DNA from 3 places in the Uliginosibacterium sp. TH139 genome. Region 1 is predicted to be linked to each of the others. Evidence: predicted binding sites of a transcription regulator. Region 1 holds the regulator's gene; each other region holds the start of a gene.

Region 1 (4,823 bases):
GGCAGACCACGTCCACGCTCTTCACGCCTTCCTTGGCTAGTTTCTGCAGGCTGGGTTCGGTATAGGGCTGCAGCCATTCGGCGCGACCGAAGCGGGACTGGAAGGTGACGAGGTATTGCTCGGGCTTGAGCGAGAGGTATTCGGCCAGTAGGCGCGCGGTCTTGTGGCACTCGCAGTGGTAGGGGTCGCCTTTGTCGAGCGAGAAACGCGGCGTGCCATGGAAGCTCATTACGAGCTTGTCCGGCATGCCATGCTGTTGCCAGTGCGCGGCGATGCGCTGACCCAGCGCACGGATGTAGTCAGGATGGTCATGGAAGCTTCGCACGAAGCGCAGCTCGGGCAGATTGCGGATCTTCATCCCGGCTGCAGCCACTGCATCGAAGGCACTGGCGGTGGTGCTGGCGGCATATTGCGGATAGAGCGGCAGCACCAGTATTCGGCTGCAGCCACGCGCCTTGAGGCGCATCAGCGCCCCCTCCACGTCTGGCTGACCGTAGCGCATGGCCCAGTCGACCTGAACGTCCGGATGCCCCGCCTGCAGCAGGTAGCCGGCGAGCAGCTTGGCTTGTTTTTCCGTATGAACCCGCAACGGCGAGCCTTCCTTGCTCCACACCGTGGCGTACTTTGCGGCTGACTTTTTGGGGCGAGTATTGAGGATGATGCCGTTGAGGATTAACCACCATAGCGCGCGCGGAATTTCGACCACACGCGGGTCGGAGAGGAACTGCTTCAGATAGGGGCGCACTGCCTTGGCAGTCGGCGCGGCCGGAGTGCCGAGATTGATCAGCAGCACGCCGGTACGTGGTGTGCTGCCATGCGTGAATTCAGGCTCTTGCAGAAAGCGGGGCATGGTGATCCTGTGCAATCGATTGCCTTTATGCCGGCAGTTGCCGGAGTTTGGCGTTTTCGCGGGGAGTCAGGTGTTGCTCGACAAGGCGCTGGAAAGCAGTCGTGCTGTGATGTCCACAATCGGGATGACGCGTTCGTAAGCCATGCGCTGCGGGCCGATCACAGCCACGGTGCCGACGACCTGGCCGTCGACCTCGTAAGGCGCGGTGACCACACTGCATTCGTCCAGCGGGCTGATGCCGGATTCGCCGCCGATGAAGAGCTGCACGCCCTCGGCGCGATTGGAAATATCCAGCAACTGCACCAGGCCAGACTTCTGCTCGAACATTCGGAACAGCTCGCGCAGGCGGTTCATGTTGGAGGAAATGTCATCCACTTCCAATAGCTTGCGTTCGCCGGTGATCAGATAGCCCGAGTTCTGTTCCTCCATGGCTTCCTGGCCAACAGTAATGGCGGCCGACATCAGCTCGCTCATGTTCTGCTGCAGCTGCACCAGCTCACCGCGCAGGTGATCGACCATTTCGCCAAAAGCCAGCCCGGCGCAATGGTGGTTCAGGTAATTCGCAGCGGTGACGAGTTCGGAGGCTGTGTAGGCGCGTTGGGTGAACAGGATGCGATTCTGCACATCGCCGCTCATAGCCACGATGATCAGCAGCACGCGGGTGTCCGACAGGCTCACGAACTCGATCTGGCGGATTTTGGTGGCTTCGCGGCGTGGCGCGGCGACGATGCCGGCAAAGCTGGTCAACTCCGAGAGCAGGCTGGAAGCTGCAGAGAGTACGCGGCGTGGCTCGTCCGGATGGATGTGGTGTTGAAGTTCGCGAACTTCGGTCTGCGCCAGCGGTTTGACGGTAAGCAGGGTGTCCACGAACAGACGATAGCCACGTGCGGTAGGGATGCGACCGGCAGAGGTATGTGGGCTGGTGATCAGGCCCAGCTCTTCCAGATCCGACATCACGTTGCGGATCGTAGCGGGCGAGAGTTCCAGCCCGGACTGCTTGGAGAGCACGCGCGAACCTACGGGTTGACCCTCGGCGATATAGCGTTCGACGAGCGTTTTCAGCAGGAGTTGGGCACGTTTGTCTAGCTGGGGCATGGCTGCATTGTAAGGGCTTGGCAGGAGCTTTGGGCAGATCCTGCAGCCTGGCCCAAACAGCAGAAATGGGGGGCATTTAGCCGGCTCACATGCCGCTCCACGTAGGCAAAAACTTGCAAAAATTTGCTAAACCTTTGTTCTGACTCGCCGTTACAGAACGCATCGGGCTCCGACTGAAGCGGCTTGCTGCTGACTGGAACCTATAAAACTAGAGAAACGCATTTCCGTCAGGAGTTAGCCATGCCAACCGTTACCGGACTGTCGGCCTCACAGATAGCCGCACTGACCACAACCCAGGTGGCCGCACTCACGACCGCGGATTTCAAGGCGCTTTCCCAAACCCAGATCGGTGCCTTCAGCGCAGAGCAGATTGCGGCGATGGAAACCCAGGATCTGGTGACCCTGACCGGGGCCCAGGTTGCTGCGTTCACCCCTTACAACGTGGTGGGTTTCACCAGTGGACAGATTCAGTCGCTGACTCAAACCCAGTTTCAGGGCATGACGGTTGAGCAACTCAGCTCCCTGAGTTCCGATCAGATAGCCGCCATGGAAACCCGCGATCTGGCGGCCCTGTCGGTGACGCAATTGCGCGGGCTGACGGTGGATCAGATTGTCGGGTTTGGTACGAGTCAAATCCGGTCTTTGAGTGCCACACAGGTCGCTGGCTTCTCTGCCGAGCAGATCGGCTCCTTCTCCACCACGCAGATTTCCGCCCTGTCGACTTCGCAAATCAAGGTTTTGACAACAGGGCAGGTGGCTTCTCTGGGGGCTGAACAGGTTGCGGCGCTGACCACGGCCCAGGTGAGGAATCTGACTGTTAGCCAGGTCCAGACCTTGTCCGAAGACCAGCTCAATGCGTTGGAGACTAGTGACTTCAGTGCTTTGACGGCAACCCAGATCCAGGCACTGAAGACCAACCAGATCAGTGCCTTGTCGGAATCCCAGATTGCGGCTTTGACGACGCAGCAGGCTGCCAGTCTCACCCAGGCCCAGATCCAGGTGCTCTCGCCGGAGCAGATTCAGGCCATGAAGACGCAGGACGTTGGCGCACTGGCTGTATCGCAGCTCAAGGGGCTGACAACCGAGCAAATCGAATCCTTGTCGTCGGCCCAAGTGGCGGCAATGACTTCTGGCCAGTTGGCCAGCTTTAGTGCGAATCAGCTCAAAGCGCTCACGACGGCACAGGTGTCGGCCCTTGAAACACAGGATCTGGCCGCGCTGCTTGCAACCCAGATCAGCAGTTTGAAAACGGATCAGCTCGCTGCGCTGAGCACCACACAGATCCAGGCCTTGCAGGCTACCCAGGTTGCCGCATTGAGTTCCGCCCAGGTACGTGCTTTGAGCAGCACCCAGATCGCGGCGATGGAAACTCGGGATCTGTCCGCCCTGTCTGCCACGCAGATTGCAAGTCTGACCAATGAGCAGGTGTCTGCCCTCGGCACACAGCAGTTTGCGGCCCTTTCAGGCGCGCAGATCAAGGGGCTGACGAGCAGCCATATCCAGGCGTTGACGACGGGCCAGATCGAAGCACTGAACTCGGTGCAGGTACAGAGTCTGTCTGCGACCCAGGTTTCTGCCATGTCATCCGATCAGATCGTGGCGATGGAAACCCGCGATTTCTCGATGCTGAGCGCTACGCAATTGCGCGGATGGGATGCCAGCCAGGTCGGCACCCTGACCACGAGTCAGATCGTGGCCTTCACGGCCATGCAGATCGCTGGTTTGACCACCTCCCAATTGTCGGGGCTGAGCACGGGGCAGGTCAGTGCGATCGAGACACGTGATCTGGTTGCCCTGACGGCAACCCAGATCCAGAAGCTCTCGACGGATCAGCTGAGCGCTTTGAGTTCGACCCAGATTCAGAGTCTTACCGCCCTTCAGATCAAGGGCCTGGATGCTTCGCAATTTGCGGGCTTCTCAACTGAGCAGATTCAGAGCCTGACGACTGCTCAGTTCAGCAACCTTTCGGCTACTCAGCTGGGAGGGCTCAATTCGAGTCAGATCGCTGCAATTGAAACCAGCGATCTGCGATTGTTGTCCGCAACCCAGCTTGCCGGGCTGAATTCTGACCAACTCAGCGCGCTGGGGACGGACCAGCTGGGGGCGTTGAAGACCAATCAGATTCAGGGTTTGACCACTACTCAGCTGGCTGGGCTCACGTCCGATCAGATCGAGTCACTGACGACCGATCAGTTCAGGGCCATGAGTGCCAAGCAGATCAGCTCTTTTTCGACTACCCAGATCGCAGCTCTGGCGACCGATGATCTGACATCCTTGACGACCGCACAGTTCAAGGCAATGAGTGCAACCCAGCTGGCCGCATTGACGACCAGCCAGATCACCGGGCTGAATGAAGAGCAGATCAGCGTGCTGAGCTCGGCGCAGCTGGCTGGCCTCGAAACCGCCGATCTTTCGGTCATGAATGCCACGCAGTTGCGGAGCCTGACGACGGCGCAGCTGCGCCAGCTCTCGACTGATCAGGTGGCTTCACTGACCTCAGCTCAGGTCGCAGGTCTTGGTGCCGCTCAGATTAGCGCCTTGAAGACGGATCAGATTGCAGCGCTCAACTCCGAGGATCTCTCGGCGATGAGCCGGGTGCAGATCCGCAGCATGACAACTGCGCAGCTGAACGTACTGACGACGGATCAGTTCTCCGGGTTGGACTCCTCCCAGATCACGGCTTTGAGTGCCGCACAGGTGGGCTCACTGCGCACGGATCAGATTCGCGCCATGACGGTGGACGAACTTGGCGCCATGAGCCAGAGCCAGGTGCAGGGTTTTGTCACCTCACAGATCCGCGCAATGACGACCGAGCAGGTCAGTGCCCTGACGAGCGCGCAGATGTCCGCCATGAGTTCGGCTCAGCTTGCCGCACTTG
Region 2 (4,823 bases), on a different contig from region 1:
AAGTGTGTCGGCCGAGCGGTTCAGGCTCAGGTAGTCCAGCCCGACGTCGATGAGGAACTGCAGGCGGGAGGCCACTTCACGCATGACCTTGTCGGCGACCTGGGCCTTGTTGCCTGCGAGTTTGGTTGTGGCGAAGTAGTGCTGACAGTCGCGGATCGAAAGGGCCCCTATTTCCGGCAGTGAACGGGTGCCAATGCGCACATAGCGTGCCTCTTTGCGCAGGCGGCTACCGGCGCAATCCGGGCAGGGGCGGGTCGAGCGGAATTTGCCGAGCTCTTCGCGCACGACGACCGAGTCTGTTTCTCGGAAGCGCCGCTCCAGATTTGGCAGGATGCCCTCGAAGCTGTGCTCCTTGCTGACCATGCGGCCCGATTCCGAGAGGTACTTGAACGGGATCTTGCGACTCCCTGAGCCGTGAAGCACCACTTCGCGGATCTCCGCGGGCAACTCATTGAAAGCGGTGTCCGTATCGAATTCGTAGAATGCCGCGAGGCTTTGCAGCATCTGAAAGTAAAACTGGTTGCGCCGATCCCAGCCGCGAATGGCCCCCGAAGCCAGCGAGAGCTCGGGATGAGCGACAACGCGGGCGGGGTCGAAGAAGTCGTGGTTGCCGAGGCCGTCGCAGCTCGGGCAAGCACCAACCGGATTGTTGAAGGAGAACAGTCGAGGTTCCAGTTCCTGCACCGCGAAGCCGCAGACGGGGCAGGCGTAGCGCGCCGAGAAGGGGTGCTCCCGGCCGCTCTCCATCTCGATGGCGATGGCACGTCCTTCGGCATGTGCCAGGGCGGTTTCGAAACTTTCGGCAAGGCGCTGACGCGAATCTGGGCGGATCTTGATGCGATCCACCACCAGATCGATGCTGTGCTTGCTCGTTTTGGAGAGTGGCGGCACCGAGTCGATCTCGCAGATCTGGCCGTTGACGCGCAGGCGTACAAAGCCCTGAGCACGCAGTTCGGCAACCAGCTCTTCGTGGCTGCCCTTGCGTTCGGTGATCAGCGGGGCGGCGATCATCAGCGGCGTGCCTTCAGGCAAGGCCAATACGTGATCAACCATCTGCGACACGGTCTGCGCTTCGAGCGGCAGTTCGTGATCAGGGCAGTGCGGCGTGCCGGCACGGGCGTAGAGCAGGCGCAGGTAGTCGTGGATCTCGGTGACGGTGCCGACTGTCGAGCGTGGGTTATGGCTGGTGGCCTTCTGTTCGATGGAGATGGCTGGCGAAAGGCCTTCGATGAGATCGACGTCCGGCTTTTCCATCAGCTGCAGGAACTGGCGTGCGTAGGCTGACAAGCTTTCCACGTAGCGCCGCTGGCCTTCCGCATAGAGCGTGTCGAAGGCCAGCGAGCTCTTGCCGGAGCCAGACAGGCCGGTAATCACGGTGAGTTTGTTACGCGGGATGTCGAGACTGATGTTCTTCAGGTTGTGGGTACGTGCCCCACGGATCTGGATCCATTCCATAGCCTGTGCCGCCAGCAAGAAAACCAACCAATATACGGGGCGGACCCTGCCCGGCCAAGTGTTTTCGCGCTGTGGCGGGTGAGGATGTGTGGCGGGAGCCTTACGTAAAGTTCTCGCTCAGGGTAGGATCGCGGGCTGTCACGCGCTCAGTGCCGCGCGGCAGAACAGACCCGAATCGGCGCCGAATGAATCGTGAATGCGGCGCCGCAACTTTATCGAAGGAGTAATCGCATGGCCTCAGTCAACAAAGTCATCATCGTCGGCAATCTGGGCAAGGACCCGGAAACGCGTTATGCCCCGAGCGGTGATGCTTTCTGCACCATTACCGTTGCCACGACGGATACCTGGAAGGACAAGCAGACCGGCGAGAAGAAGGAAGCCACCGAGTGGCACCGCGTGGTGTTCAACGGCCGCCTCGCCGAGATCGCCGGCCAGTATCTGAAGAAGGGCCGCCCGGTGTATATCGAAGGTAGCCTGCGCACCCGTAAGTGGACCAACAAGGAAGGTGTGGAGCAATACACCACCGAGATCCGCGCCGACCAGATGCAGATGCTCGGTTCGCGTGAAGATGGCGGTGCTTCCCGTGGCGGAAACGATTATGACCAGCGCGGTGGTGACGACTTCCAGCAGGCGCCACGCGCTCGTCCGGCGGCTGCGCCGGCGGCCCGTCCGGCGCCGGCAGCAGCGCCTGCGGCGGGTGGCTTTGGCGATTTCGACGACGATATCCCGTTCTGAGAACGCCTTTAAGTGAGCCCGAAGCCCCGCCTAAACAATTGTTTAGGCGGGGCTTTTGATTTTCTATGGACATGTTCATGGAACTCTCTTGCGCATTTAGCACTCAATGAGGCAGAGTGCTAACATTGAGTTGGGCGAAATGCCCGCTGAAGATTTGTGGAGGTGACAGGTATGACGCAAGCGCTGGCTTTTCCGGTTCCGAACGCTCTGGGCAACATCGACCAGTACGTGCAGGCCGTCAATCGCTACCCGCTGCTGACCGAGGAGCAGGAACACGCCTTGGCTCTGCGCCTGAAGGAAGAGAACGATCTGGACGCCGCGCGCCAACTGGTGCTGTCGCATCTGCGTTTGGTGGTGTCCATTGCCCGCAATTACCTCGGTTACGGTCTGCCGCATGCGGATCTGATCCAGGAAGGCAACATTGGCCTGATGAAGGCGGTGAAGCGTTTCGATCCGGAGCGTGGGGTGCGGCTGGTGTCTTTTGCCATGCACTGGATCAAGGCCGAGATCCACGAATACATCGTCAAGAACTGGCGTCTGGTGAAGATTGCGACCACCAAGGCCCAGCGCAAGCTGTTCTTCAACCTGCGCAGCATGCGCGGTGACAGTGCTTCACTGAGTCCTGAGGATGTACGCGGTATTGCGAGCAAGCTGGGCGTGAAGCCGGAAGAAGTGATCGAGATGGAAACGCGCTTTGCCGGTGGCGAAGTAGCGATTGATCGCGGTTCGGATGACGACGACGAGCGCATGGCGCCGATCGACTGGCTGGCAGACGAATCGGCCGAGCCGGTGGAAGTGCTGGCTACTGCGCAGAGCGAGCGCCTGGCAGACGAAGGCCTGAAGGGCGCACTGGCAAGCCTGGACGAGCGCAGCCGCGCCATCGTGCAGCGCCGCTGGCTGGTGGAGGATGATCCGGCCACCCTGCATGAGCTGGCCGCTGAGTACGGCGTGTCAGCCGAGCGGATCCGCCAGATCGAGGCCAAAGCCATGCAGAAGATGCGACTGGCCTTGTCGGCATGAAAAACTGACGTCCAGCACAGCGCCCGGCTCTTGCGAGACCGGGCGTTTTGTTTTGGGGCTGCGGGTTCAGAGTGGCAGGGTGTCGAAGATCGCGTAGTGGTTACGCAGCCAGGTCTTGACGCGCTGGCGCTCCATCATGCCCAGCACGGCATCGCCCTCACGGTTGTTGATGGCAGCCCAGAAGCTCGCATTCTGCCGATCGATTTTGTTCATGCTGGCTTCGTGCAATTCGCTCAGCGTGATCAGCTTCCCGCCCAGCTCCAGTGCCCGGCTGAGGGCTGCGGACTTTTCCAACAGTGAAAAGTCTGTGCCGCGACCTTCGTTCTTCACCACGAAGTAGTTGGGGCCCTGGCCATAGGTGTCGAGCAGGCGATTGAGCAAGTCCGTGGAGTCCTTGCCCGAATCGGCGAGGTGCCAGAAATTGACCGTCACACCCATCTCGGCCAGCAAGGACAGCAGATCAGAATCCTTGATCCAGCGCGCCAGCGGGGCCGCGGTTTGGGCGGCCAGATCGACGATGACACTGTTTTGTTGTCCGTCGGCCGTTTGTGCTTCCAGGCTGTTGGCGATCAGGTCCAGGCCTGCATAGCTGTCGACGATCACCGGCGCAGCATAGTCCGCATAGAAGCGGGTGAAGGAGGTGTGCGAGCGATCGGTATCGAAGCCAGTAAAGGCTTGGCCGCGATCTATGAAGTATTGGGCCAGCAGGCGGGCGGTGACAGACTTGCCGACGCCGCCTTTTTCGCCGCCGATGAAATTGAGAGAGCTCATGGAGTGATTCCGGGTCGTGTTGAGGTAATCAGAGGCTTGCCCGAATGATTAGCAATAAATACGCCCGGGCTCTACTCACGACATGCTCACTGGGCCACATTGCGTGGCCGTGACTCGCCGGAAGTTTCTTGCAGGCTCAGGAGGAGACTAGTCCCAGCGCGTCTTCCAGGGCGCCGAGAAAGGCCCGGGTGCGTGCCGGCAGCAGGCGGCGCCCGGGCATGACCGCCCAGACTGTCATGCTCGGCAGTTTCCAGTCGGGCAGTACACGCAGCAGCAGGCCATTCGCTACCGCGTCGGCGACGAAGCGTTCGGAGAGTGCAGCGACGCCCAGACCGTGCGAGGCCAGCAAGCGCATCAGGCTCACCGAGTTGGCGGCCAGTGGCCCGCTGGGCAAGTCCTCCCACACCTCCTGGTCGCGTGTGAGTCGCCAGCGCTGGGCTTCACCGTTGCTGCCGACCAGTTGCAGAGCGGTGTGGCGCATCAGCTCGTCTGGCCGGGTGGGGGTGCCGAAGCGCTTCAGATAAGCCGGGCTGGCGTAGAGGCCGCTTTCCAGGGTGCACAGCCGGCGCGCCACCAGGGTGGCGTCATCCGGCAGGCGGGCGGCCACGCGCAGCGCGAGATCGAACTGCTCGCCGATCAGATCGACCCGGCGCGGCGAAAGATCCAGCTCCAGCTTGACCTCGGGATAACTCGCAGCGAACTGCAGGAACAGCGGGCCGAGAATCCATTCGCCGAAGTCGGCTGGCATCGACACGCGCAGGCGCCCGCGAACGGCCGTCTGGCGGTGCAGGGCGTAGGCGCTGACTGCGTCAGCCTCTTCCTGCAGGCGGCGAGCGTGTTCA
Region 3 (4,823 bases), on a different contig from region 1:
CTTGCGAGGTTTCGATCTGTCCGGCTACTGCTACGTACTCGGAGAGTTTTATGGCTTTTAGCGCAGGGTGGTCAGCAGCATATGCATAGGCAAAATAGCCGACCGTAATGGCCGTCCCGGCGATCAGCGCCAACAGGAATAAGTGATGGCTTTTTAAACGCGCAATACGGTGTCTGAGCATGGCAATCTCAAGCAACAAAGGTGTCGCCAAGAATAGTCCAGAAGCATTTCTTCCGGAATCACGATCAGCGTTTCAAAACAAAAACCCCGCCGAAGCGGGGTTTTTGTTTTGAAGCTTTGGTGCAGCAGCACACCAGTCGCGGAGAAACCGTAGCGAGCGGGTCGAGGTTGAAGCAAGGAGCGGAAACGTACGTGAGTACGTTGAGCACCGGAGCTTCAAGATCGGCCCGCGCAGTAGGTTTATCCGCTGGCTGGGGGTTACATGCCCATGCCGCCCATGCCACCCATACCGCCCATGTCGGGCATGCCGCCGGCCGGCTTGTCTTCAGCCAGTTCGCCGATCATGCAGTCGGTGGTGAGCATCAGGGATGCGACGGAAGCAGCGTTCTGCAGTGCGGTGCGGGTGACCTTGGTCGGATCCAGCACGCCCATTTCAACCATGTCGCCATAGACACCGTTGGCAGCGTTGAAGCCGAAGTTGCCCTTGCCTTCGAGCACCTTGGAGACAACCACGGAGGGTTCGTCACCGGCGTTCTGGACGATCTGGCGCAGCGGCTCTTCGATCGCGCGCAGCACGATCTTGATGCCGGCTTCCTGATCGGGGTTGTCACCCTTCACAGCGCCGATTTGCGAGCGGGCACGCAGCAGGGCCACGCCGCCGCCGGCCACGATGCCTTCTTCCACAGCAGCGCGGGTAGCGTGCAGGGCGTCTTCAACGCGAGCCTTCTTTTCCTTCATTTCGACTTCGGTGGCAGCGCCAACCTTGATCACAGCAACACCGCCGGCCAGCTTGGCCTTGCGCTCTTGCAGCTTTTCCTTGTCGTAGTCGGAAGTGGAAGCCTGGATCAGTGCTTCGATCTGGGCGACACGCGCCTGGATGGCGTCAGCCTTGCCCACGCCGTCGATGATGGTGGTGTTTTCCTTCTCGACTTCGATGCGCTTGGCTTGGCCCAGGTCAGCCAGCGTGGCCTTCTCGAGCGACAGGCCAACTTCTTCGCTGATCACTTGACCGCCGGTCAGGATGGCGATGTCTTCCAGCATGGCCTTGCGACGATCGCCGAAGCCCGGAGCCTTGACGGCAACAGTCTTCAGGATGCCACGGATGTTGTTCACCACCAGGGTTGCCAGCGCTTCGCCATCCACGTCTTCAGCGATGATCAGCAGCGGGCGGCCAGCCTTGGCGACTTGCTCCAGAACCGGCAGCAGGTCACGGATGTTGGAAACCTTCTTGTCGTACAGCAGCACGAAGGGGCTATCCATCGTGGCGATCTGACGATCCTGGTTGTTGATGAAGTAGGGCGACAGGTAGCCGCGGTCGAATTGCATACCTTCGACGACGTCCAGCTCGTTGTCCAGGCTCTTGCCGTCTTCAACGGTGATCACGCCAGCCTTGCCAACCTTGTCCATCGCGGTAGCGATGATTTCGCCGATGGAAGCGTCGCTGTTGGCGGAGATGGAGCCGACCTGAGCGATTTCCTTGCTGGTGGAACAGGGCTTGGAGACCTTCTTCAGCTCTTCGATCAGGGCTGCAACAGCCTTGTCGATGCCGCGCTTCAGGTCCATCGGGTTCATGCCGGCGGCCACGAACTTCATGCCTTCGCGCACGATGGCCTGGGCCAGCACGGTGGCGGTGGTGGTGCCGTCACCGGCGATGTCGGAGGTCTTGGAAGCGACTTCCTTGACCATCTGGGCGCCCATGTTCTCGAACTTGTCCTTCAGTTCGATTTCCTTGGCGACGGAGACACCATCCTTGGTCACGGTCGGGGCGCCGTAGGAGCGCTCCAGCACCACGTTGCGACCCTTCGGGCCGAGGGTGACTTTAACGGCATTGGCGAGAACGTTAACGCCAGCAACCATGCGTTCGCGAGCGGAATCGCCGAACTTGACTTCTTTAGCAGCCATTTATAGCTCCAGTGATATTCAGAAAATTCGTGGAATGAAAGGAGGTGCGCTGCGTGAGCGGAGCCTTTAGCCCGACCCGCATTCGTTGCGCGAGACCAGTCCTTACTCGATGACGCCGAAGATGTCTTCTTCGCGCATCACCAGCAGTTCTTCGCCGTCGACCTTGACGGTCTGGCCGCTGTACTTGCCGAAGATGACCTTGTCGCCAGCCTTCAGTTGCAGGGCGCGCACGGAGCCGTCATCCAGCAGCTTGCCGGTGCCGACGGAGACCACTTCACCCATGTCGGGCTTTTCAACGGCAGAGCTGGCCAGAACGATGCCGGAAGAAGTCTTTTCTTCGGCTTCAACGCGCTTGACGACCACGCGGTCGTGCAGGGGACGAATCTTCATATCCACTCCTGTTAAGGGTTTGATTTAAAAAATCTTGGGTGCGTGGCACCCGGGGGAACCCGGGGAGGGCCGGGGCGGCTGACGCCGCGCTGTTAGCACTCTCCCCTGACGAGTGCTAATGATAGGGGCGGGGTGGGGCGGTTTCAAGGGACGACCGTGAACTATTTTTGTTACGCACCAACGGCTTGGGTAAGCCAAGGCGGCCCAAAGCCGCTGGCAGAGGGGCTGCCGACAAGCCTCTGCAGGGGTTGGCGATGCCTTACGGCGCTTTCTGTGCGGACACCACCGGAGGTTTGCAGGTACTCGTCCCGAGCGGGCTCAGTCTGCGTGTTCGGCCTTGTGTCCGCGCCACACAGCGGGGTGGGTACTAATCAGGCTGGCGACGATGATCATGGCGATGCCCAGGATGGAGAGCAGGGAAATCCGGTCTCCCCACAGCAGCGTGCCGTAGAGGCTGGAGAAGATCACCGTCGAATAGCCTACGCTGGCCGTGACGATGGCCCGCCCGCGCCCGAAGGCCCGGCTCAACGTGAGCTGGCCGAGGCCGCCGCACAGTCCGACGGCGATCAGGTAGCCCCACTCAAGCTCACTCGCCTGCGTGGCAGAAGAAGATAGCCACAGCGCCACGGGCAAGGCCAGCAGGGCCGTAGTCAGGGAAAAGATGCACACGGTGCGCCATTCAGGCTCGCCGGCACGCCCCAACTCGCGCAGGTTAAGCTGCGCTACGCAGGTCAGAAAGGCCGACGCCAGGCCATAGGCTGCGCCCACCCACTGTTCCTGGGCAAAGCTTGGCTGCAGCACCAGTACCACACCGGCAAAACCCAGCGCCAGCGCGCCAAACACCGCGCGCGGTGGCGGCTGACGGAAAGACAGGATGCCCGCGAGAAACAGCGCCGAGGTGTTGTTAAGCGTGACTGCCGTGGCCAGCGGCAGGTGCGTGATCGCCAGGAAGTACAGCAGCATCGACAGGGTGCCGGCGGTGGAGCGGTACAGATGGCTTTTCCAGTGTACCGAGTACAGCGAACGCTGCTGCCACAGCACCCATGCGCCCAGGATCAGGGCCGGCACCAGACCACGTACCCCCACGATCTGGCCGATATTGAAATGGCTGCCAACGGATTTTACGCAGGCGCCCATGGTGGCAAACAGAAAGCAGGTCAGCAGCATCCACAGCGCGTTCATCTCGGCATCCCCTGAAAGGAGGCGCCATTCTTCGCCAGAAGACGTCGTATGACAAGCGCTGTTGTCAGCCCTCTTTCCGGCGCTCGGCTTCTTCGCTGGCGAGGCGCAGCCGCTCGCGGCTGTTGGAGAGGTGCAAGCGCATGCCGGCCCGGGCGTTTTCAGGATCACGCCGGGCGATGGCTTCGAGGATGCTCAGGTGCTCCTCGTTGGAGCGGCGCAGATAACCCTGCCCCGGCGCCGAGGAAAACACCGAGGTGTCCAGGCGCGTACGCGGAATCGTATTGATGCCGAGCTGACGGTAGAAATTCTCGAAATACGGGTTGCCGGTGGCCTGAGCCACGAGCAGGTGGAACTTGAAGTCTGCGTCGACCGAGCTGCCACCTGTGCTGAGCTCGTCGTCGAACTCGCGCAGGGCCTGACGCATCTCCTCCACCTGCGCATCCGTGCGACGCAGCGCAGCAAGGCCTGCCGCCTCGGTTTCGACGCTAATGCGCAGTTCCAGCATGGCCAGCAGTTCGCGGATGGTCATGGCCGTGGCGCTGTCCATGTGCAGCGGCGAAGCCACTGGCTGGGCCAGCACGAAGGTGCCCACCCCATGGCGCGTCTCGACCAGCCCGGCGGCCTGCAGGCGCGACATGGTTTCGCGCACCACAGTGCGGCTTACGCCATGTTCGGCCATCACTTCGGGTTCGGTCGGTAACTTGGCGCCGGCCCGATAGACACCGTTGCGGATCTTGCCCGCCAGGTCGTTCATGACTGTCTCGACCAAGCTGGGGCCGCGTTTGCGGGCTGGCAGCAGCGAGCCATCTGCTTTGTTCATAGGGTTTTCCGCAGTCAGAGACAACGCTTATAGGAAACATTCATGCGCTCATTATACTGGCTGATAAGACGTACGACGACATATGACATATCTAGCTGAAGTCCGCAGTGCCTGCCAGGTTTCATAAGGGCACTCGCCGAAAACCCTGATCCGAGGTCAGCATGATTGCAACGCACAGCAGCACCCCGATCGTGACCGAAATGCGGGTGATCCCGGTCGCCGGGCACGACAGCATGTTGTTCAACCTGTGCGGCGCGCACGGCCCCTATTTCACGCGCAACCTCGTGATCCTGCGCGACAACGCCGGCCACACCGGCATCGGCGAGGTACCCGGCGGTGAAGGCATCCG

What was found. The regulator HrcA, encoded in region 1, represses chaperone genes, less so after heat shock. The targets are predictions, from matches to a motif close to TNTTAGCACTCNNNGNCNNNGAGTGCTAANA.
Region 2: a site for HrcA is predicted at 2,285-2,315, ahead of rpoH (RNA polymerase sigma factor RpoH). Genes of this name have one in related genera too.
Region 3: a site for HrcA is predicted at 2,563-2,593, ahead of groES (co-chaperone GroES). Genes of this name have one in related genera too.

The regions. Positions count from the first base shown of each region.
Region 1 is NZ_PKRR01000004.1:212,463-217,285, forward strand. Features, by position in the region: gene hemH (ferrochelatase) at 1-850, opposite strand, end outside; gene hrcA (heat-inducible transcriptional repressor HrcA) at 917-1,945, opposite strand; gene C0V76_RS10855 (S-layer family protein) at 2,186-4,823, shown strand, end outside.
Region 2 is NZ_PKRR01000003.1:59,522-64,344, reverse strand. Features, by position in the region: gene uvrA (excinuclease ABC subunit UvrA) at 1-1,455, opposite strand, end outside; gene ssb (single-stranded DNA-binding protein) at 1,687-2,190, shown strand; gene rpoH (RNA polymerase sigma factor RpoH) at 2,362-3,210, shown strand; gene C0V76_RS07305 (mobilization protein) at 3,277-3,981, opposite strand; gene C0V76_RS07300 (LysR family transcriptional regulator) at 4,118-4,823, opposite strand, start outside.
Region 3 is NZ_PKRR01000001.1:120,071-124,893, reverse strand. Features, by position in the region: gene C0V76_RS00555 (TIGR01244 family sulfur transferase) at 1-181, opposite strand, end outside; gene groL (chaperonin GroEL) at 439-2,082, opposite strand; gene groES (co-chaperone GroES) at 2,185-2,472, opposite strand; gene C0V76_RS00540 (DMT family transporter) at 2,791-3,654, opposite strand; gene C0V76_RS00535 (FadR/GntR family transcriptional regulator) at 3,719-4,474, opposite strand; gene C0V76_RS00530 (enolase C-terminal domain-like protein) at 4,636-4,823, shown strand, end outside.